Regions from separate parts of the Paenibacillus sp. FSL L8-0436 genome, predicted to be linked through region 2. Evidence: predicted binding sites of a transcription regulator. Region 2 holds the regulator's gene; each other region holds the start of a gene.
The links. The regulator Rex, encoded in region 2, represses fermentation and respiration genes when NADH is low (regulators of the CRP and FNR family bind a similar motif). The targets are predictions, from matches to a motif close to TTGTGAAATATTTCACAA.

Region 1 (8,187 bases), 1.9 Mb from region 2:
GACCTGATTTTCTTTAAGCACCGTAGTTACCCGCGGATTATAAAACGGGAGAATTTCGAAAGGCTTCTCATGCAGTGATTTCCCGATGCCGTGGCTGCATAAATTGCGTACGATTTTGTAGCCGCGTTTGCGGGCTTCACTCTCCATCGCTCTGCCAATCTCATTCACCTTCATGCCTGCTCGAAGATGATTGATTACGCTCATCATGGTTTCCTCCGTGCTGCGGCACAGATGTACAAGCTTCTCGTTATAGGGCGGCAGTTGAAAAGAAACGCCGGAGTCACTGTAATAACCGTTAAGCTCGGCAGATACGTCAATATTAATCAGATCACCGGGGTTAATGACTCGTGAGCCGGGAATGCCGTGAGCCACCTCTTCATTAATGCTGATACAGGTGCTGCCCGGAAAATTATAGGTAACCTTCGGAGCCGATTTTGCACCAAATTGCTCCAGGATTTTCGCCCCCACCGCATCAAGCTCGGCAGTCGTCATACCTGGTTTTACATGTTTCTTCATCTCGGCGATAGTGTAACCTACCACCTTGCCGGCTGCTTTCAGACCTTGCAAATCCTCTGCTGTATCGCTCGTCATTCTTTTAACATTCCTCTCGCTCTATAAGATGTACTCGATATTTATTATTTCGGTATAGATTGTTAACTTCTTCATAAATAATGTATTCCTGATACGCTTCTCCGAACACTAGCTTCATCTTGAGGTTTGTGCTGACGCCCGGTGGCTCTGAGAATTCCTTCCGTTTATTCAGGCTTAGCCATGAGCTTGTTAGATGAAGTATCGGTAAATATGTACCCTACAATTATAACAGTCTTCAGGTGCAGAGTGAAATGTCCGTGTATTGGTCTGCCTCATCCAATTTTCAGCTCCGCGCATCAAAAAGACCGGTTCGCTATAAAATAACGGACCGGTCTCTGAACACACTCAGATGGGATAGCTTTAACAAAATCATTAGGCGTTCTAGTTAATTGCTCCTACCGCTTTCAGCCAGGCTTCGGCAATGAGGGCATGTCCGGCCGAAGAAGGATGCACGCCATCCCCTGCCCAGAACGCCGGCTCCGCTTTAACGGAAGCCGCAGCGAACAGGCCGTCGAGCGGAACCAGCGGGGCCCCGTACTCACGTGCCAATTCACGCACAACATGGATTTTGGGATCCAAATCCTGACGCCAATTCTTGCGGTCTTCCGGCACAGGCAGTACGAACGGCTCAATCAGCACCAGCTTGGCATCCAGCGCACTCATTGTACGCTCGATCAAATCACGGTAAGCGGCTTCAAACTCGGCAGCAGTAGTTTCCTGGCCGGAGTCAAAGCGGCGCCAGGTATCATTAATCCCGATATAAATGGACACCCATGTCGGCCTCAAGTCCAGGCAATCCTTATCCCAGCGCTGCTGCAAATCCGTAATGCGGTTGCCGCTGATTCCCCGGTTAATGAACGTCAGATTCTTCTCCGGATACTGCAGCCCGAGACGTGCGGCGGCCATCATTGCATAACCTACGCCCAGTGATGAAGCGTCTTCATAATTGCGCCCGCAATCGGTGATACTGTCACCCTGGAACAAAATGATATCGTTTTCTTTAAATCCCATGTTTAAATCCTCCTATAAAACCACTGAATGGTATAAACATAATCCATTATATCAAATAGAATTTCTCCGGACACCCTCAATTATGGCAGGATTTCAAAGCGCACTTCGCATTGTGAACTTATTTATATTTATTTCGGCAGACATGAAAGCCTCCTCAAGCTGTTGTCCACGGATATGGCTGCCCCGTCTGAAATAGAGAGCCCGGAGGAAATTTTTGCAATTGATCCGGTTAATATCCACACTGCGGGTCCTCGGCAGGCTGCCGCATTCCCCGAGAGCACTAATCCAGCCGGCAAGCTGTTCCTCCGGAAGCAGGCTATGGAATACCATGGAGTCGATGATAGTGGCTATCCGCTCATCCTCTTCTTCATTGAAAATGTACGTGCCGTTCTGGAGCATACCCTGTACCGCATCCAGGACTTCCAGCTGCACCGCCGCATCACTCTCCGGGCACTTCACCAGTTCATCCAGTGCATCTGCCGCGTGGGCAGCGCTCCGGGTCCGGGTCGCCGATATACTCCAGCATCCGGCTGATGTAATCTCCTGCCGCTTCACCATCACGCAGCTGATAGTGTTCCTCCTCGATTCTTTGCAAATCCAGCTTTAACCCGTTTCTTGTATCCGTCATTCTTCCACCCCTTCAGGTCTATCGGTACATTGTGCAATCATTGCCGTAATCTCTTCAATGACAATCTCCGGCTCATCATGGTGAATATAGTGCCCGCTGCCTCCCGCGATCCTCTGGCGGCCAGCCGCAGACCACCGCAGGAATCCCCTCTGCAGCTTCTGCTCCAGCTCGAGGATTGCAGTCGACGGCCAATCTCCTTCTCCTTCATCAGGGAGCCCTCTTGTAATAATCGACATCGGGTGAGTACCCGGCCATTGGAGCTCAGTTTCAGCTATCTGCCTATAACTCGCCAGCTTGTCAATATTCTCGCTGTTCAGCAGGGGATTCTCCAGATAAGCCCTGTTCGCCGGGATCAAATGCACGGGCAGAACCTCCTCATAAGCAAGCTCCTTATACTCCGGTACGCCATCCACCAGAACAAGTCCCGCTGTGCGGGAGCGAAATTTTGCGGCAAACTGTCTGGCGACCAATCCGCCAAAAGAATGTCCTACCAAGATATACGGCGGCTCCACTGCCAGCTTGGACAGTAACCTATGCAGTTCCTGAACCAGATCATCACAAGTACGGGGACCCGATGCTGCTGTGCTTGCACCGATTCCGGCCCTGTCATAGGAGAGGGTTGTCGTTAACGCCGCTATCCGATCCTGTACCCCACTCCAGGAATCACCCCCGTCTCCCAAGCCGGAGATGAAAATAACCGCCGGTGCGCTTTTTCGTGTGTATCTATAAAACAGCATCATACCGGCCTCCTGTTACCACACGTATTCAATATACATCCCAAAACAAATTTAGTTTAAATTAATTTCCAGTTATTAACTATGCAATTCAGCACAGAAAAAAAACCCCTTCCAGCACCCGCACCTCAAGAAAAAACCAGGTGTTTTCGGGTAACTAAAAGGGGATCCTATGAACTGGCTTCCAGCAAAGCTGGCTAATTAAAATTAATACGCCAGACTGAACAAACCTTTGATATGCGTCAAATAACGGATGTTGCTTGCTTCTTTCATCATCGTTGCAGGCAAGCCCTTCAATGGCGTTGAGTTGCCGCCGATAATAGCAACCCCGTCTTTACGGCCCAGGCTGGCGAGTGTGCCCGAATTGACCGGGCTAAAGGTATCCAACGATTTATTGTTCAGATAAGCATACAGATTATAGCCGATCAGCTCACCCATCTGCCAGGCGATTTGTGCAGTCGGCGGATAAGGACGGCCGTCCGGAGCAAATACAACGGCACTGTCACCGGCAACAAATACATCAGGATGCGATGTGGATTGCAGGAATTCATTTACCGTTGCACGTCCACGGTTAACTTCAAGACCGGATTCACCGATCAGCGGATTTCCTTGTACACCGCCGGTCCATACGAACGTGTTGGCCACAATTTTCTGACTATCCTTCAGATCAATGGTGTTGCCCTCCACATTGGTAACGGCTAGACCAGTCAGGAATTGTACGCCGCGTGCAGCAAGACTTGATGTAGCGCGTTCGATCAGGTGATCGGGCAGTACCGGGAGAATCTTCGGACCTGCTTCCACGAGCAGCAGCTTGATCGCTTTTGGATCCACCCCATAACGTTTGGTGAGCTTCGGCAGCACGTCGGCAATTTCACCTACAAGCTCAACACCCGTCAATCCGCCACCGCCGATTAGAATCGTCGCGTCAGCTTCATTGCCGGTTTTTGCGTACTCACGGATCCGGTCTTCGATATGCCCATGAATTTTATTGGCGTCGGCAGCCGATTTCAATACCATGCTGTATTGTTCAAGTCCCGGAATTCCAAAATAAGCCGTCGTGCTGCCAAGGCCCGCAACAAGGGCGTCGTAAGTAAGATTCGTGCCATCCGAGAGCGAAATTTGTTTGCTTTCAACGGAGAAGGATTTTACTTTGGCAATTTTAAGATCAATGTCTTTACCGGCAAAAAGCTTCGCCAGCGGCATAGCAACAGCTTTCTCTTCCACGCTGCCTGCGGCAAGACGATGCAATTCGGTAATAATCTGGTGGGTTGGATACTGGTTGACAACTGTGATCTTTGCCTCAGCCTTGCTCATATATTTGCGCACTGTCAAGGCACTCAGCAATCCGCCGTAACCTGCTCCTAGAATAACAATATGTTTTGACATATGATGTTTCCTCCGTCCTTACGTATGAGATTAGAATTAATTATTTCTGCTGGCTGCGTTCGCCGCTGACTTGCAGGTAAGCATTCATAAAACGGAGAAGCTTCTGAACCTGCGGATCCTTAATCATCTTCATCATTCCGAACACGCTGATCGTCTCGCTGCTTTCATTTGCCCGGTCTTTCGCCTCGATCACAGTAGCCGCCATATTCTTGACGGAACCTACTACCGGCTCGGCAATTTCTTTAATAGCGCCCACCGTATCATTCTTGAGTACTTCATCGGATGCAACCGACTGTACAAAGTCCATAGACTTCGTTAATACACCTACAAGCTGTGTAAGCTGCGGCAGCTGTTCTATCAAGGTTGTTAATGATTCCTGAACTTCCGGCTTCAAAAGCTGATCCAGAACATCCTCTTTGGTTAAAGAGGCTTTCGGTGCTTCCTGTTCAGGAGTGGTTTGCGTAATTGTTTCTGACATTGTTGGACTCTCCTCTGCATTAGCTTGTAACGCTTGATAATAGTCAATTCAATAACCCATGCGTCTATTATAACACCTATTATGTAATAAACGTCACAATCTTTTTGCCTCTATAACCTTATTTTGTGATTAAAATCACTTCTTTTCTGTCGTTTTTATTAATTATCTTCTATTTGAACTTAATTTCACGATTTAGTGTAATTCATCATTGACGATTCCCAATTGCCGTGCTATCTTAAGTAAGTAACCATTAGTAAGTAGGTTTATTTACATAAGTTATTGATATTTATTAACTATTAATTTATAACCATTTGGAGGTATTTATCATGAGTACTTTTACAGATTTGGTGCAATCCCGCAGATCAGCTATGAATTTCGTGGAAGGGATCAAGATCCCGCAAAACGAGCTGGAGGACATGTTCTCTCTCACCCGGCTCGCCCCTTCAAGCTCCAATTTGCAGCATACACATTACAAGGTGATCAGCGATCCGGCACTGAAGGAGGAAATACGCCGAGGTGCTTATGACCAATATAAAATCCATACGGCTTCCGCCGTTATTATTGTGCTCGGAGATAAGCTTGCCTATCAGCAGGCACCCGAAATTTACAGCGGACTGAAATTGCTTGGCGCTATGGGCCAGGAGGAATATGACAACACCATTCAATCCATCAACGATGCCTATGAAGGAAATGATGCTTTCCAGCGTGATGAAGCCATTCGCAACGCCGCCCTGTCCGCCATGCAGTTCATGCTGATTGCCAAGGATAAAGGCTGGGATACCTGCCCGATGATCGGCTTTGATCCCGATGCCATCAAGGCCACCCTAAATATCCCTGACCATCTTGTGCCGGCTCTGATGATTACCATCGGCAAAGACTACAAACGCAAGATCAGACCGCGCGGCTACCGCAAGCCGGTAAATGAGTTTGTTGAATTCTTCTGAGATGGACCCTTGCAACCTGCAAAAAGGCCTTGCCGCAGTATCGCGGCAAGGCCTTTTTGTGATAATAATAACCAGTTAAATCCTAGACTCTGCGGAAACGCCAGAGCACGCTCTGGAAATCACCGTGCAGATTCGGCAGTGGCAGCCCCGCATACATAAGATGATCTCCTCCGTACACGCCTCCGCCTTCCAGCCACTCATAATCCGCTTCGGGATCCAGTCCTTTCAGGCGCAGATAATACAGCGAATCATTAGGCTCAGCCAGTGTCCGGGCATATACGACGACAGCCTCGGATTTATCTTCAGCTGCAATCAGCCATGCGGTCTCGTTGCCTTCAAACGGGCTGAGCAGTCTGTACTGCTCCCCGAACTGCACCAGCGGCCGCAGCTCCTTGTAGAGCGCTACCTGTGCTTTTACCGTTTCCTTCTCTTCTTCCGTAAACTTTGTCAGATCCAGCTCATAGCCGAAATTGCCTGACATCGCGACATGTCCGCGCAGTTCAAGAGAAGTATTGCGGTGTACCTGATGGTTCGGCACGGCCGAGACATGGCTGCCCATGGAGCTGAGCGGATAGACGATGCTTGTTCCGTACTGGATTTTGAGTCTGCTGATCGCATCGGTATTATCGCTTGTCCAGGTCTGCGGCATATAATAGAGCATTCCCGGATCGAAGCGCCCTCCCCCGCCGGAGCAGCTCTCAAACAGGACATCCGGAAACTCCGAGGTAATCCGTTCAAGCACTCCATAAAGACCGAGCATATAACGGTGCGCCGTTTCACGCTGTCTTTCCGGCGGCAGCAGCGCGGAGCCAATTTCGGTCATATTGCGGTTCATATCCCATTTCACATAGGAGATTGGCGCGCTGCGCAGCACATCGGCTATCCTGTCGCCGATCGCCTGGCAGACATCCTCACGGGAGAAATCGAGCACAAGCTGCATCCGTCCTTCTGTTCTGCGGCGGTCCGGCACATGCAGGCACCAATCGGGATGCCGGGTGTACAGTTCGCTGTCCGGAGAAATCATCTCCGGTTCGAACCAGAGGCCAAATTGCAGGCCCAGCCCGTTTACACGCTTGGCCAGATCATCCAATCCCTCCGGCAGCTTATTCGCGTCCACGAACCAGTCCCCCAGCGAGCTGCGGTCATCATTGCGGTGACCGAACCAGCCGTCATCCAGCACAAACAGCTCCAGTCCAAGCTCGCTGCCGGCACGGGCGATATCTTCAATCTTGTCAGCGGTGAAATTGAAATAAGTCGCTTCCCAGTTATTGACGAGTACTGGCCGGGTACGGTCGCGGTGGGTGCCGCGGCTCAGCCGGGTACGGTACAGCTTATGATAGGTCCGTGACATCGAACCGATGCCATCCGCCGAGAAGACCAGTACGGCTTCGGGAGTCTGGAATGCCTGTCCCTGCTCCAGCAGCCAGTTGAAGTCGAAAGGATTAACCCCGATGGATAAGCGGGTTGTCTTGTACGGCTCAACCTCAGCCTGTGCGCTAAATCCGCCGCTGTAAACCAGGCTGACGCCATATACCTCGCCATGGTCTTCATCCGCACCTTTGGACAGCAGGGCGATAAATGGATTCTGCGCATGGCTGCTCGCTCCCCGGCGGCTCTCGATACCCTGCATGCCGGAAGCAAGCGCTCTGCGTTCCACATATCGCTCCCTCGCCCAGGACCCGGACAAATGAAGCATATCGTAATTCGAGTCACGGAAATCCACGCTCATGCTGAGTCCACGCAGCAGCCTCAGCGACTGGCTGCCTTCATTGACAAACCGCACAGAACGGGTAATGGCATTCAATTCATTAAATACGGTATGGCTGAGGATAATCCGCAGCCCGGCCACAGGATCGAGCAGCTCGATCTCCAGTGTATCAGCTTCCTCTTCATGCTCTGTATATGTAGCTGGCAGCCCCTCAAGAGCAGGCTTTCCCCGGTAAATGCGGTGTTTGTCATACAGCGCCTCGGAGGCCGTAGTTCCGTTCTCAGCCTGGATCTGGTAGGCTGGATGACGAAAATCACCCACACCATATACCGGGTACTCCTGTGCTATCGTGTCGTAAGAGATAGACATGTCCTCAGGATATGGGGCTGGCGAGAAGGAGCAGCGTTCAGCCCGCTGTAGGATGGAGGACAGACCGGTTGAACGGATTTTTCTGCCCCAATATACATGTGCCGGAACTCCGGTAGGCAGCAACTGAATCACGTAGCTGGTTGCCTTGCTCTGAAGATGAAAGATGCGTTCGTCGGAAAAATATTGAATTGCCATTGGAACCTCCTGAAAGTTTGTGAGCATCTGCTTCCTTGACTAGCATCGTACAAACTCGCTTGGGAAGCATCAGCTTAGTTTTGTAGAGCAGCATCTTACTTAATAGGCTTCGTACAACATCACTCTATTATATAGTGAAATCG
Region 2 (8,187 bases):
AATAATAGAGAAACCGCGTACACCGTTAACGTTAAATAATCCATGCCCTTCCCCCATCATCAACTAATTATTATCTACTGCTTGTTACATTTTTTACAATTTTCTCGCCTTTCAAGAGTTCAGCCAGTGTGAAATAGCTTGCACCCATGGCGTCCGTTCTGCCCTCCTGGTAAAGCCTCATCATCGTTTTCAAACGTATCTCTCCACCTGTTCAAGGAACATGTACTTTAATCCTCAGAATCAATGTTTCATTCCAATGATCATATAAATTTCACAAAATGTCAGAGTAAAAAAACCGCCTATCGCTCCTACAGTTCCAAAATTCCCCTCCGCTGCTTTTGCCTCTAGGTTGTGCTTTAGTTCAACTTATTAGCAATATTATGCAAAAAAAACGGACAAGCGCTTTCCGCTTTGTCCGCTTTTTATTTGTTACTGCAAGCCTGCCTCTACTTGCTCGGCAAAGTATATCCATCACCGATTGCTGTACCATCCGCAAAACGAAAGAACTTGTAATAATAATGTCCTTCCTGCTTGTAAAAAAGCTGCCAGGCGTATTCTCCATTATATACACCCGGAAGCAGCCGTTTAATATCGATGCCGGGCAGCTGGGAGGCTATGATGGAGCGGATTTGCTTCTCCGAGGTTCCTTTGGCCAGCTCTTCCGCATAAACTCCGTTATCACCGCCGGCCGGCTTGCCGTCCACGGTGAAACGTACCCACACCATCAGATCCGTACCGGCTTTATTTTTTCCCGTCAGCACCCAGTACACCGAATTTTCGTCCCATACCGATTTCTGCGCCTTGGATATCTCAGTAAGTCCCGCCCGGGTCTTGGCAACTTCTTTGGCCGCGTTGCGTTCATTCCATTGGTCCTTCATGATATAGGCATAAAATTGGCTTAGACCGAACAAAATGAGCAGAAACAGAGCGATCCCCAGCAGAAGCCATTTTTTCCTTTTCCTCAAAATGCAGCTTCCTTTCCTTAATATATGAAACGTCATAAAGTCAACTGCGGCGGCAGTCGAATTACCGCTTCAGCAGCCCTTCAAAAGTTTCTTGCGCCTTGCGGCGGATTTCTTCCTCGTCCAGTGTCAGGCACTGACCATGCTTCACAACCTGCTTGCCGTTCACCCAGACATGCTCGACATCCTTGGCGCTGGCCGAATACACGGCGTGGGAGAGCAAGTCGCTATGCGGCAGTAAATGGGGCTGATCGATATCAATTGCAATAAAGTCAGCCTTCATCCCCGCTGCAAGGCGGCCCACCTGGTTCAGGAAGACCGATTCCGCCCCATATTGCGTAGCCATCAGCAGCGCTTCCGGTGCCGGAACTGCGGTAGGATCACCGCTGACTCCCTTATGGATCAATGCTGCAAGCCGCATTTCCTCGAACATATCGAGATTATTGTTGCTTGCCGCCCCGTCCGTACCGAGCGAAACTTTGACTCCGGCTCTCAGCAGCTCAGGCACCCGTGCAACCCCGCTGGCAAGCTTCAGGTTACTTCCCGGGTTATGGGACACACCCACCTTGTGGCGGGCGAGGATTTCGATCTCCTCATCGTTCAGGTGGACACCATGGGCGATTAAGGACGGGCGGGTGAACATCCCCAGCTTCTCCAGGTGCGCTACAGGACGCAGGCCGTAATCAGCGGCATTCTGCTCCACTTCACGCAGCGTTTCCGACATATGCGTATGCATCGGCAGGTCCAGGTCATGTGCCGCCTGCACAAACCGCATGAAAAAGTCCGGAGGACAAGTATACGGGGCATGCGGTGAAATCATGGTTGTAATTCTGCCGTCAGCCTTGCCGTGCCAGTTGCGGGCAAACGCAACAGCTTCCGCAAGCTTCTGATTCTGCACTTCTTCAGGACATAGACCAATAACACCGCGCATCAGCACCGCACGGATGCCGGAGTGCTCGACCACCTCGGCCACCCGGTCCATGTGATCATACATATCCAAAAAGGTGGTTGTGCCGCCTTTCAGCATTTCCAGAACAGATAAGGAAGTGCCCCAGTAGACATCATCTCCGGTAAACTTCTCCTCCATCGGCCACATTTTCTCCTGCAGCCAGGCTTGAAGGACCATATCATCCCCGTAGCCGCGCAGCAGCGACATCGCAGCATGGCCATGGGTATTGACCAGACCCGGCATGAACAGCAGCCGGCTGCCGTCGAGCGTCACTGTGCCTTCTTCAATAACGGGCTTCTCTTCCCCTATGTATGTGATCAAATCATTTTCTATAGTCATATAACCGCTCAGGACCGGCTTCTCGCTTCCGGGAACCAGAAAACGTCCGTTTGCAATTATCATCTTATTGCTGCTCATCTGTAATTCCTTCCTTTCCATCATGTAAATAATACGCCAGACTTTGCAGGTCAGTCGTAAAGTCAGCAGCATGAATCCGGATGGTTGAAGGTGTCTTCAGAATGACCGGTGCAAAATTCAGGATCGCCTCGATGCCCGATTCTACCAGAATATCAGCTACATTCTGTGCTTCGCTGTCCGGTACAGTGATGATCCCGATCCGGATTCCCTGATCACGGATGGTCTGACCCAGCTCTTCCATCGGCTGAACCGTAAGAGAGTTGATCTTTTGTCCAATCTTGGGAGCGTAAGAATCAAATACAGCGGTGATTTTCATAGTATCCTTCAGATAAGCATTGTAATTGGACAAGGCATGACCGAGGTTACCGGCACCTACCAGGGCCACATTGATTTGTTGATCCAGCTTCAGAATGTGACGGATCTTTTCGATGAGATAAGACACGTCATATCCAATGCCTTTTCTGCCGAAATCACCAAAATAGGCCAGATCCTTACGAATCTGCGCCGGATTAAGGTCCAGCTTCTGCCCGAGTTCCTGAGAAGAAACGGTTGAGATTTCACGCTTTTGGAGATCGTTCAGGAAACGCAGGTACACTGGGAGTCTGCGAACGACGGCCTCCGATATTTTATCCGATTTCATGTTTTCTCCTCCTAATTTAGAATTGCACTGACGCGATATCGTATGACAACCACGTGCAGTGCCCGCTCTGCGAACGGGACACAGCCCATGGTACAAAGAGATGGAAAAAATTTATAAACGATGACAGATTAGGAAACGCCGCCCTCTTCAAGCCATTCCGCAATCCGCGGAACCATCTGATCGGTAAGCATGTGCTCCATCTTCGGACCAGGGAGTGAATACAGGAAGTACTTCCCGTAATAAGCTTCGATAACCCTGGTATCATATACAATAACAATTCCCCGGTCCTGCGCTGTGCGAACCAATCGCCCAAAACCCTGTTTGAACCGGATCACTGCTTGTGGAACAGACATTTTCATAAAAGGATTCTTCTTCTGGGCCTGCAGAAGCTCCGCCTTTGCCTCGGCAAGCGGATGATTCGGCGGCTGAAACGGCAGCCTTACAATCGCAAGACAGGTCAGCGCCTCGCCAGGGATGTCGACTCCTTCCCAGAAACTGCTTGTTCCAAGCAATACCGATGCAGAGCTGTCCTGAAAACGCCGGATCAGCTTGCTGCGGCTGCCTCCTTCCACACCCTGGCCCAGAACCGTAATGTCCTGGGAAGCCAAGGCCTCTTTCAGCGGATCATAAACCTGGCGTAGCATTTTGTAGGAGGTGAACAGCACCAGCATCCGCCCCTTGGTCGCCGCCGCCGCTTCAGCCAGCGAATGCACCAGCTTGTCTACAAAACGCGCATCGCCTACGCTGCCCTTAACACTGGGAAAATCGCGCGGGATGACAAGCAGCGCCTGTTCACGGTACTTGAACGGTGAAGGCAGCAGCGCTGTCATGAGACGCCCTTGCTCAGAGGCTTCAGAAAGACCAAGGTTGTCAATCATGAACTGAAAGGACTTGTCGACCGATAACGTGGCAGACGTCAGCACTATGCTCTTCTTCTTGTCGAAGAACAGATCCTTGAGCTGGCTGCTTACATCGACAGGCACGGCGTAGAGCTGAAGCGACTTGCCCCGGTAGTTGCCGCTCCCTTCCATCCAGTACACGATATTATCGTCACTGAGACCCATAAAGAAACGGATTTGTTCCCGGATGGATGCCAAATCCTTGAACAAGCCTCCGATATCGGTCACCAGGCTGTCCGAAGACGACTGACTCTCCGTGTCGCGCATCTCGCTGAGCATTTTGTCACCTCTGCGGATGATGTCGCTCAAGGCTAAGTGCAGCGTATTCTCCAGCGCCGCCAGCTCTTCCCAATCTTTAGGCTTGCTGCCGGGAAGCAGGCGTGTGACCAGCTGGCCGGCTTCACCTGCCGCTGCATCGCTGCGTTCGGGCAATAGGCCGAACAGCTTGTCGCTTAGTGTATCCCAAGTTTCCTTTACGGTAAGCAGGTCAGGATAGATTTTATCGATTACGCTGCTCCACTCCGAAGCCTGCTCACTGCCCGAGGACTGCAGAGTCTGGCGCAGTGCCGGCAGCTGACCGCTGCGGCTGTCTTTATACAGCCTTGTAAGCGTATGAGCTACCGTGAAATACTTCATTTGCATGCCCAGATGCTTGCCGGCCACATCCTCCAAATGATGAGCCTCGTCAATGACAAGATGCTCATAAGCCGGAAGCAGCTGGTGCCCGGCCTTGACGTCTGCGAACAGCTTGGAGTGATTGGTAATGACCACATCGGCAATCCCTGCTTCATATTTGGCCCGGTGGTAGTAGCATTTGCGGAACCACGGACAGGAACGGCCCAGACAGGAATCGGTATCACTGGCTACCGTCTCCCAGAAATCCCCGCCGCGACCGCTCAAATTCAGCTCCTCATCGTCACCCGATTCCGTCTGGGTCAGCCATACGATCATTTGCGCTGCCGTAAGCGCTTCTTCCCGGGGACTTACAAAGTCCTTTTTATTTATTTTATGTTCAAACTTGCGCAGACACAAATAGTGCCCTCTCCCCTTGAATATCGCAGCCTTAAACGGGAAAGGCACAACATTGGTCAGAAGCGGGATATCGCGTTCGCGTAGCTGATCCTGAAGGTTGATGGTATGGGTGCTGACCATAACCTTCTGTCCGGTACGTACGCTCTGATAAATGGCCGGCAGCAGATAACCGAGCGATTTGCCGGTACCCGTGCCCGCCTCGATCAGCAGATGCTTGTCCTCCTGAAGGGCCGTATTCACTTCGCCAATCATGATCTCCTGGGCTTCCCGGCTTTCATATTGCGGAAGCGTATCCTTAAGCCGTTTGGTTACCTCGGCCATATAATCCTCAAAGGATACATTCTCCACAGGATTGCCAACACCTTCTTCTCTTGGAGGCGCCAGCTCAGTCCAGTCGCCTACAGCCAGTGCAAGCTGACGGTAAAAATTCAGCTCTCCTTCCGGCTGGAAGGTCTCCATCTCGCGCTCCCGCAGCAGGCCGTCAAAATACCAGGCCAAATCACTGTCTTCATCGGCAAACAGCTCGTTAAGCCGCTGAATGGTCAGCAGAGGCAAACTATACAGCTCTTCGAGACATTTAAGAAACACAATCGCTGTAGCTTCTGCGTCACTGTCCGCCTGGTGCGGACGGTCATGCGTGATGCCAAAATGGTTACTTACCGCACCCAGCTGATAGGTCGTTAGGGACGGAAAGCATATTTTAAGGAAATCGATCGTATCCAGAATCCGTCCCTGAAACGGCAAATAGCCGCAGCGGTCTAAAGCATTCTGCAAAAAATGGAAATCAAAAGCAACATTATGTCCAACAAGCACTACATCGTCAAGCAGCGGGACGAGCTCCATCATCATCTCATCCAGCTCTGGCGCATCCTTCACATCTTCATCGGTGATGCCGGTCAAGCCCGTAATAAAAGGAGGAATCGGTGTTCCGGGCTTGACGTAAGAACCATACACCCGGGAGATGGACCGGTCTTCTTCTATAATGGCAAGGCCAACCTGGATGATCTCACCCACAGATTGGGTTCCCGTAGTTTCAAAATCAAGCACGGCAAATTTCATTATAAGTTCTATTCCCTTTCACTTGAGACTCTTTATCAGCATAACAGAAGTTACGAAAAAAGGCGATGCACACCGCTTGTTGAAGTGGATGCATCGCTTAAATGAGTGGGCTATGATTACAAAAGCGAAACAAGCTGATTTCCGAATTGCAGCTTTCCTCCCCGCCTGCGGCAAACCTCCAGATTGACATTCGGTTCCGGGAGTGCCGGGTCATGAAGCAGAGAAAGGCTGAACAGCTCCCTTGCCTCATTGAAGCGTTCCTGGGAAGCTCTGATACACCCCAGCGCATTGTAGATCATCGCCTTCAGCTTGTTCTCGCGAATCAGCGCAAGCATATGATCCAGATGCCCCCATGCGGTCTCCCCGTCGCCCTCCTGCAGATAGGCCATGGCCAAATACAGGCGGGCCGCCAGACTGTCGGGGTGCTGCGCAATAACTTCCTTAAATTGATCAATACACTTCCGGTACATCAACAACTTGTAGTAGCCCTGCCCTCTGACAAAAGAATCCATGGCAAGCTCAGGCGCTTCCTGCTGCGGCATCTCTTCGTCCGGCTGTGGCGGAAATTCCGCATGTTCCCGGAAATGACTCAGCTTCTCGGCAAAGGCGAGCCACTCGTCCATAACCTCATCGCTAAGCCGGTGAAGCATGTTGTACTTGCATAAAAGATCATCCCGGCGGGCACCCTCCGAAGTAGGGTAATCCGTGGCGATCTCCTGAAGCATCTTATTCATCTCAGCAAATAATTGTTGAAACACGGGACATCCCCCCTTACTGAAAATGAAATCAGCCTAAGCTTGCCTGCCTTCATTTTTCGCAAGTGGGGGACTCTTCATCCCTGCCATTGATTACATGGCTTAGGTCCGGTGATTAAGCAATCGTAGCATGAATCTCATGATCGGCCAGCTTCACCGGCTTGTTCTCGCCATCGACAAAAACTACAGTTGGTTTATGCCCTGCAAGTTCCTCGGCCGAAAGCATCGCGTAGGAGATGATGATGACAGTATCCCCCGGCTGAACAAGACGGGCCGCTGCTCCGTTCAGACAAATGACGCCGCTGCCGCGTGGTCCCGGAATGACATAGGTTTCCAGCCGGGAGCCGTTATTGTTGTCGACAATCTGTACCTTTTCGTTCTCAAGCAAATCAGCGGCTTCCATCAGGTTCTCGTCGATGGTGATACTGCCCACATAATTCAAATTGGCTTCGGTAACCGTTGCCCGGTGTATTTTGGATTTCATCATATGTCTAAACAAGGGTCGCAACCTCCTTGGGATTAAATACATTATTGTCAATCAGACGGGTTCTGCCAAACTTCACGGCAAGTGCAATAATGATTTCACCGTCAGCATCACTCAGCAATGAAGCACCATCCAGCGTTTCCAGGCCCGGGAAGGTCAATATTTCCGCATAATCAATGACGGCAAGCGGAGAAGCTGAAATGACTGACACCAGCAGTTTCCGGGCATCTTCAACCGTCCGGACCTTACCTTCTTCCATGGCTTGGCGAACTTCACGCAGCGAACGGGACAATACCAGAGCCTGGCTGCGTTCCTCTGCACTTAAATACACATTGCGTGAGCTAAGCGCGAGTCCGTCGCCTTCACGGATGATCGGGCAGGCCACGATTTCAACATTCATATTCAGGTCAGCTACCATCCGGCGCAGAACCGCCACTTGCTGGGCATCCTTGAGTCCGAAAAAGGCGTAATCGGGCTGTACCATATTGAACAGCTTGCTTACAACTGTGGTGACTCCATCAAAATGCCCCGGGCGGGATGCCCCGCACAGCTGCGTGGTCAGCGAAGAGACCGATACCTGGGCGCGGATCGGCTGCGGGTACATCTCTTCCACACCGGGAATAAATACGATGTCGGCTCCTTCACGCTCCGCGAGCTCCAAATCACGCTGCTCGTCACGCGGGTAAGAGGAAAAGTCCTCATTTGGCCCAAATTGCAGCGGATTAACAAAAATGCTCATCACTACCGTACTGCTCATTTCCCCAGCCCGGCGCAGCAGGCTTGCATGTCCCTCATGCAGATATCCCATGGTCGGCACAAAGCCGATAGGAGTATGCCCGCCCTGGCGCATATATTCAAGCGCTTCACGCAGCTGTTCAATCGTTCTAACGACTCTCATCTTATTTCGCTCCTTTTCCGGCAGCGCCGTATAAAGATTCCAATACAGTTTCATCCGCATTAAATACATGATTCTCCGCCGGGAAGGAACGG
Region 3 (8,187 bases), 280 kb from region 2:
GCGGCTTGCTGCGTTACGGTGTGCTTAACATCGCCAAAGAGCTGCTGGATCAGGAGTGGAACTCCATTGCTTTTTATTCTCCCGGGGAAGAAATTACCGTTATCATCCAGTGGGATGAGAAAAGTTACGAGGAATCGGCGGCAGGCCAGGTGGGCAGGCTGGATATGCTCGGCCGCAGTCTGCATTTTAATATCCATAAATACCTGCATCTGAACGTGGTGATCGGGATCAGTCAGATTCTCAAGGGATTGTCGTTCATGGAGGTGCTGAACCGTCAGGCTTCCAAGGCTATTCTGTGGAACAAGGAACATAACGATCATTATGTGTTCTACTACGGAGATTTCAATTGGAACAATTATACCGCCGACCCCTCTGCAGAGGAGCTGCATACACGCAGCAATCTGATCGTGCAGAAGGCCAAGGAATACATCGACGAGAATTACGCCCAGAAGGGCTTGACCATTCACGAGGTAGCCAAAAAAAATCATGTCAGCCCCAATTATTTAAGCTATCTGTTCAAAAAAAATACAGGCCATAACCTGTGGGAATATGTTATTAAGCTGCGGATGGAGGACAGCCGGGAGATGATTCTGCATACGGACCTGCGCCGTTATGAGATTGCCGAGCGGGTCGGCTACGAATCACCGGAGCATTTCAGCAAGATTTTCAAAAAATATTATGGAATCAGCCCCAGTGAATTGAAGAAGTAACAACGCTCACTACTTCGGTAGATATAGACATGTTCAGCCTCCCCCGCCTTTCCTACAATTAAGGTAGGAAGCACTTTGTCAAAGTGCTGAAGACGAAAGGAATGAGGGAGCAAGATGAACCAGACCGCTGCGTTACACGAGGAGCTACCGGCGAAGCTCGAGAACAAACCGTACAAACAGAATCGCTGGAAAAAAAACTTTTGGGGCTATATGTTCCTTCTGCCAGCAATCATCATCTTTATCATGTTTATGTGGGTGCCTATTTTTAAAGGTTTTCTGTACAGCTTCTATACTGTAGATTTTGTTAAAGGCAATACCTTTGTCGGCATGGACAATTATGGGAGAGCCCTCACGGACCCCGATGTTCTGATTGCCGTCAAAAATACAGTCTACTATATGGGACTCTGTCTGGTTATAGGCTTTTGGGTACCGATCGCTTTTGCTATCGCTATCTCGGAACTGAGAAAATTCGGCGGTTTTGTACGCGTTGCGGCTTATCTGCCTTATGTTATGCCGGCCGTAGTGCTCTATGGGCTGTGGAGATGGCTGTATGATCCCGTGGGCCCGATCAATGCCTTCCTAGGCACGATGGGTGCAGACCAGATCCCGTTTCTGACGGACAGCAGATGGTCGATGATCTCACTGGTGTTCATGGAAACTTGGCAGCAGTTCGGCTCCGGGATGCTGATTTATCTGGCAGCCGTGCTTAGTATTCCACGCGACTGGTATGAAGCTGCGGAAATTGACGGTGCCGGTGTCTGGGCCCGTATCCGCCATATCACACTTCCTTCACTGCGTAATCTGATTATCCTGATGCTGATCCTGCAGGTCATCGCGACTTCCCAGGGATACCAATCACAGCTGGCATTGCTTGACGGCGGACCCAATAAGACGACGCTGACCTATGCTCTGCTAATTGTGAAGTATGCATTTACCAGACTGGATTATGGAACCGCGACTGCACTGGGCATGCTGATGTTTGTTGTCCTCGGCGGTTTGGGCATTTTACAGTTCAAGCTGAATAAGGAGGACAATTAAGATGAAGAGCGCAGAGAGAGGAATTCTTTCCGAACATGATTTGAAGAAAACAAGCAACAAAATCGTCTACGGAATTATGGTGTTTTTCATTCTGATTATGATCTTTACCATGCTGTATCCCATCCTGATGACGATGTTCAACGGCCTGAAATCCAATCAGGAGGTCAACTCGTTCCCGCCGCATTTTTTCCCCCAGGAATGGCATTTCGCCAACCTGAAAGATGCGCTGGATTACATTGACCTGCTGAAATTCCTCAGGAACACGATTTATATTTTTGTCGGGAATATGATTATGACCCTGGTCGTGCTCGGTCTTGCTTCTTTCAGTATTTCGCGGATGAATGTGCCGTTCAAGAGAGTTTTCTATTTCTTCTTCCTGATGACGCTGTTTATCCCGGCGACCAGCTATATGATCCCGAACTTTGTCAATCTAAAGGAACTCGGACTCTTGAACCAGTATGCAGCTTTCTGGCTTCCTGCCGGAGCGAATACGTTTTATTTCCTGCTCCTGAAGAACTTTTTTGACGGACTCCATCCTGAGATTTTTGAAGCTGCGCGGATTGACGGTGCCTCGGAACCGCGAAGTTTCTTCTCAATCGCCGTACCACTGTCCATTCCAATCTTCGCCACACTGGCGATCTTTATCTTCTCGACAGCCTGGAATGACTGGTTCTGGCCATCGCTTGTCATGCATAGTGAGGACAAATATACACTTGCGACATCGATCTATAAATATGTGATCAACGTCAAGGCGCTCAATACCAATATCAAGTTCGCTATTCTTTTTCTAGTCTCGCTGCCGCCAATTTTGGTCTTTCTGATTTTCCAGAGATTCATTATGCGCGGGGTGGCGCTGTCAGCGGTTAAGGGCTGAATCAGAATATGACTTCTTTTATGCAGAGATCGTAAACATGCACACATAAGGAATATAAATACACCTCGTTTGTAAGCGATTTCTCTTTTATGATGATTTTGTTAGCTAATTATGAATTGAAAAGGGGAGTTTCAATGCGTAAATATTCCAGCGTATTAGCCTGTCTCCTTGTGACCGGCTCGTTGTTATCTGCCTGCGGCGGCAACAATAACAACAACGGAAATGCACAGGGGAATAAGGGAGGGGACGCTTCACCGGCAGCTACCACTGAGACAGCGGATAAAACTGCTGCTCCAACGGATGCGCCCGCGGGTGATATCACTCAGAGAAAAGTAACGATCAAAATTCACTATCCTACGCCTGACTTGACAGAAATGAGGGCACAGGAAGATGACCGGATCAAACGCTTCCAAGCAGAGTATCCGAATGTGGAGATCGTTAAAGACGACTGGCAGTACAACGTAAGTGAAATCGGCGTGAAGATGGCTGCGAATGAAGCGCCGACCTTCTTCAACACTTATGCTACAGAAGCCAAATTCCTGATTGAAAAAGGCTGGGTTGCCGATATTACTGATCTTTGGAACAAATATGAATACAAGGATCAGATCAATCCGGTGCTGCAGAACCAGTTCATAATTGACGGTAAAGTCTACGGGGTCACACAAAAGGGTTATGTTACCACGACAATGATCAATAAAAAAATGCTGGATGACAAAGGTGTAGCGGTGCCTGCAATGGATTGGACCTGGGATGATATGCTGAATACAGCCAAAGGTGTAGCAGATGCCAAAAAAGGAATTTCCGGTATCGCACCTATGGGTAAAGGCAATGAAGCAGGCTGGAACTGGACCAACTTCCTGTTCGAAGCGGGCGGAGAAATTCAAAAAGTTGAAGGAGGCAAGGTTGTTGCAACCTTCAATTCTGATGCAGGTGTGAAAGCGCTGGACTTCTACAAGAAGCTGAGATGGGAAGCGGAGGCAATTCCTCAGGATTGGGCACTTGGCTGGGGTGATGCTGTAGGTGCATTCCAACAAGGACGTACGGCCATGGTAATGGCGGGTTCCGACGGAGTTATTGAGCAAGCGCTGAATCAAGGCGGATTGAAGCCTGCAGATGTGCTGACCTATCCGATGCCAGCTTTTGAAAAAGGCGGCAAGCATACCGGAGTACTTGGCGGAGACTATCTGGTCATCAATCCTAACGCTACAAAAGACGAGCAGGAGATGGCGTTCCGTTACATTACCTTTGATTATTTCTCCGATAAAGGCCTCGATGCGCTCGACGCTATTCTGCAGCAGCGTAAAGCGGACGGCAAATACTTCATCCCGCCGCTTCTGGACTACTATGCTGCAGATTCCGAGTTCGGCAAGAAGACCAAAGCGGTATATGACAAGTATTCCGATATCGTGTACCAGTATAACCCGGATATTATGGCCCTCTTGGACGGCAAACCGGAAGCACAATACAATACTCAAGATTATTATGCAACCCTGTCTAATGTGATTCAGGAGCTGTTCTCCAAAAAAGGAACCGACTCCAAAGCACAATTAGATGCTGCTGCCAAAACTGTGCAGGAGAAATTCTTTGATACTATTAAAGTAGAGTAGGAAGTTTTAAAATGGTAATTTATATAAATGAATTGTAAAAAGCGGAAGAGGCAGGGGACATTGTTCCCTTGTCTTTTTGCTGTAAATAGTTCTCCAAAGGTTAGGTGAGGGAAGAGGAAATCAAGGATAAGGCGGAGGAATGAGGCAAAGAAATATAGATGTAATTACCAAAAAATAGAAAAATAATGCTTTGTGGAGCCCTGTAACAGGTTCATACGGTGAGAGTCCTTATTTTGCTGTTCGCAGATTGGACAAATATAAGTGAATTTTACCATATAAACTGGAAATAATGCCTGAATATGATTGAATGAAAGCGCTTTGAAAACAAATCAAAAAAAACTTTATACTTTGTGAAAGATTTCACTTTTAATATTGAAGAGGATGTGATAAGATAAATGTGTAGAGAAAAACAACCTAAAAATTGACAGGAGGACGAGGGAGATGGCAGTTAAAAACGAAGTCGCCGCCCAAGTGAAACAAACCACCGCTGAAGAATATATTCAGATTTTGGTGGATAAAGCAAAGAAAGCTCAAGAAGCCTATATGGCGCTGGATCAAGAGCAAGTTAACACAATCGTTCATGCAATGGCATTGGCTGGGCTCGACAAGCATATGTACCTGGCAAAATTGGCTGTAGAAGAAACAGGACGCGGAGTATACGAAGACAAAATTACGAAGAACATCTTCTCAACTGAATATATCTGGCACGGAATTAAATACGACAAAACAGTAGGCGTCGTTGAAGATAATAAATATGACAGCTTCCAAAAAATTGCCGAGCCGGTCGGAATCGTAATGGGTATCACACCGGTAACCAACCCAACATCCACCACGATGTTTAAAGCGCTGATTGCCGCTAAGACACGTAATCCTATTATATTCGGTTTCCATCCATCAGCGCAAGAGTGTAGTGCCGCAGCAGCAAGAATTCTTCATGATGCAGCTGTGAAAGCAGGCGCTCCTGAGAACTGTATCCAATGGATTGAGCTTCCGACAATGGACAAAACAAACGCATTGATGAACAATCCGGACGTCGCTCTTATCCTGGCAACAGGCGGATCTGCAATGGTTAAAGCGGCATACAGCTGCGGTAAACCGGCTCTCGGCGTAGGCCCTGGTAACGTACCTGCCTTCATTGAGAAAAGTGCGGATATCGACCAAGCGGTTACTGACATTATTCTTTCCAAGACTTTTGACAATGGTATGATTTGCGCTTCCGAGCAGGCTGTTATTATTGAAGAAGCAATTTTTGACCAAGTGAAAAAGAAAATGATCGCAAATGGCTGCTACTTTGTGAATAAAGAAGAAGCTGCTAAGCTGACCAACGGCGCAATGAATGTAGAAAAATGTGCGGTTAACCCGGCAATCGTAGGTCAATCCGCTGTGAAGATCGCTGAAATGTGCGGTATCCAGGTTCCTGCCGGAACGAAGATTTTGGTAGCTGAACTCGAAGGCGTAGGCACCAAGTACCCGCTGTCCGCTGAGAAACTTAGCCCGGTTCTGGCTTGCTACAAGGTTAAGAATGCTGACCAAGGGATTGAACGCGCAGCTCAAGTCGTCGAATTCGGCGGCATGGGACACAGCTCGGCTATCCATTCCAACAATGAAGAAGTTATCATGAAGTTCTCGAACCGTCTGCAAACTGGACGTATTCTTGTTAACTCACCTTCAACACATGGCGCCATCGGCGACATTTACAATACTAATATTGCTTCGTTGACTCTGGGCTGCGGATCTTATGGACGCAACTCGGTATCGCAAAACGTAACTGCCATCAATCTGATCAATGTGAAAAGGGTGAACCGTCGTACCGTGAATATGCAATGGTTTAAGGTGCCTGATAAGATTTATTTCGAAAAGGGAGCCACTCAATACCTGGCCAAAATGCCTGATATTACCCGCGTAGCAATTATCACTGACCCTATGATGGTTAAACTGGGTTATGTAGAAAGAGTAGAGCACTACCTGCGTCAACGCCAGACCCCTGTGGCGATCGAAGTGTTCTCGGAAGTTGAACCGGATCCATCGACAACTACCGTGGAAAAAGGTACAGCTATGATGAACAGATTCCAACCGGACTGCATCATCGCACTCGGCGGCGGTTCCCCAATGGATGCTGCAAAAGGAATGTGGCTGTTCTATGAACACCCAGATGCTGACTTTAACGGTTTGAAACAAAAGTTCATGGATATCCGCAAACGGGTATACAAATTCCCTAAGCTCGGCAACAAAGCGAAATTTGTAGCTATTCCAACAACATCGGGTACAGGTTCGGAAGTAACCTCGTTCGCGGTTATTACTGACAAAACTACTGCAAATAATACTAAATATCCGCTTGCAGACTATGAGCTGACTCCGGATGTAGCGATCATCGACCCTGAGTTTGTATATAGCTTGCCTAAGACTGCTGTTGCTGATACAGGTATGGACGTATTGACACATGCGATTGAAGCTTATGTTTCTGTTATGGCAAGTGACTACACCGATGGTCTGGCTATCAAAGCTATCCAGCTGGTATTCCAATACCTGGAGAAATCCGCACTTGAAGGCGACAAACTTGCCCGCGAAAAAATGCACAACGCATCGACGCTGGCTGGTATGGCATTTGCCAATGCATTCCTGGGCATCAACCACAGCTTGGCGCACAAATGGGGCGGTCAATACCACACGGCTCATGGACGTACCAATGCCATCCTGATGCCGCACGTTATCCGTTACAATGCCAAGAAACCAACGAAGTTTGCTTCGTTCCCTAAGTATTCGCACTTTGTAGCTGACGAACGTTATGCTGAAATCGCCCGTATTCTGGGATTGCCTGCACGCACTACCGAAGAAGGTGTAACCAGCCTGATCAATGCAATCCGCGACATGAACAAAAAATTGGGCATTGAAGAGTCGTTCCAACAACTCGGCTTTGATCCTAAGGATTTCGAATCCCGCGTAGACTATCTGGCTGACCGTGCATTTGAAGACCAATGTACTACTGCCAACCCTAAACTGCCGCTGGTTACTGAACTTGCTGATGTATACCGCAACGCATTCTACGGAAGATTCGACAACTAATTGGTGATTTCTTAGCAAAGAATAAGGTTACAGGTTAATATGGAAGGGGATGGTAGTGACAAATATCACCGGAAAGGTGATATTTGTCACAGTCCTTTTTCAGAAAATAAACTAAAATGTTTATATAAAGAACGGTCCCAGTTATGAAGACGCGATTGTGAATTTAATTACAACCATATCTTTGGGATCACGAGACACGGGATTAACCTTCAAGCCCGCGATCTCTACAAATATAATAAATATAAATGGAGGGATTTAGTATGTCGGTGATTGAAAAAGATGTACAAGAAGTGAAGTCGAGTTGGAGAAGTTTTACAAAAGGTAAATGGGCCAGAAAAGTCGACGTTAACGAATTTATTTCCAAGAACATCAAGCCTTATGAAGGAAACGAAGATTTCCTCGTAGGTCCTACCAGCAACACTACTGAACTGTGGAAGATTATCTCCCAGCTGAGCAAGGAAGAAAGAGAAAGAGGCGGCGTATGGGACGTTTCCCTGGATACTGTCTCCACCATCACTTCCCACAAGCCAGGCTACATCGACAAGGACAAGGAACAAATTGTAGGCGTACAGACTGATGCTCCTTTCAGACGTTCTATTCAACCGTTCGGCGGTATTAAGATGATGATCGATGCCACCAAAGCTTATGGCTTCGAGCTTCCGAACAACATTGTCGAAATGTTTACGAATATCCGCAAAACGCATAACCAAGGCGTGTTTGATGCATATACACCTGACATGAGAGCAGTACGTAAATCCGGCGTTATTACAGGTCTTCCTGATGCTTACGGCCGCGGACGTATTATCGGTGACTACCGCCGTATTGCTCTATACGGTATTGACTTCCTGATCAAAGACAAGAAACAACAACAAACCGAGCTTGAAGTTGATTCCAT

Region 1: NSS79_RS13370 (DUF1641 domain-containing protein) is a predicted target of Rex. The motif match lies at 4,910-4,927, and genes of this name have one in related genera.
Region 3: adhE (bifunctional acetaldehyde-CoA/alcohol dehydrogenase) is a predicted target of Rex. The motif match lies at 4,578-4,595, and genes of this name have one in related genera.

What each region holds. Positions count from the first base shown of each region.
Region 1 covers NZ_CP151955.1:2,935,277-2,943,463, reverse strand. The annotation lists gene map (type I methionyl aminopeptidase) at 1-591, opposite strand, end outside; gene NSS79_RS13395 (SGNH/GDSL hydrolase family protein) at 973-1,602, opposite strand; gene NSS79_RS13390 (DUF2785 domain-containing protein) at 1,696-2,061, opposite strand; gene NSS79_RS13385 (hypothetical protein) at 2,066-2,230, opposite strand; gene NSS79_RS13380 (alpha/beta hydrolase) at 2,227-2,970, opposite strand; gene NSS79_RS13375 (NAD(P)/FAD-dependent oxidoreductase) at 3,172-4,350, opposite strand; gene NSS79_RS13370 (DUF1641 domain-containing protein) at 4,391-4,828, opposite strand; gene NSS79_RS13365 (nitroreductase family protein) at 5,155-5,772, shown strand; gene NSS79_RS13360 (alpha-galactosidase) at 5,855-8,044, opposite strand.
Region 2 covers NZ_CP151955.1:4,863,384-4,871,570, forward strand. The annotation lists gene NSS79_RS22340 (DUF5590 domain-containing protein) at 447-965, opposite strand; gene NSS79_RS22345 (amidohydrolase) at 1,027-2,328, opposite strand; gene NSS79_RS22350 (redox-sensing transcriptional repressor Rex) at 2,315-3,007, opposite strand; gene dinG (ATP-dependent DNA helicase DinG) at 3,097-5,958, opposite strand; gene NSS79_RS22360 (hypothetical protein) at 6,075-6,716, opposite strand; gene panD (aspartate 1-decarboxylase) at 6,829-7,212, opposite strand; gene panC (pantoate--beta-alanine ligase) at 7,205-8,095, opposite strand; gene panB (3-methyl-2-oxobutanoate hydroxymethyltransferase) at 8,097-8,187, opposite strand, start outside.
Region 3 covers NZ_CP151955.1:5,140,583-5,148,769, reverse strand. The annotation lists gene NSS79_RS23710 (response regulator) at 1-710, shown strand, start outside; gene NSS79_RS23705 (sugar ABC transporter permease) at 825-1,748, shown strand; gene NSS79_RS23700 (carbohydrate ABC transporter permease) at 1,750-2,622, shown strand; gene NSS79_RS23695 (extracellular solute-binding protein) at 2,757-4,229, shown strand; gene adhE (bifunctional acetaldehyde-CoA/alcohol dehydrogenase) at 4,671-7,292, shown strand; gene pflB (formate C-acetyltransferase) at 7,553-8,187, shown strand, end outside.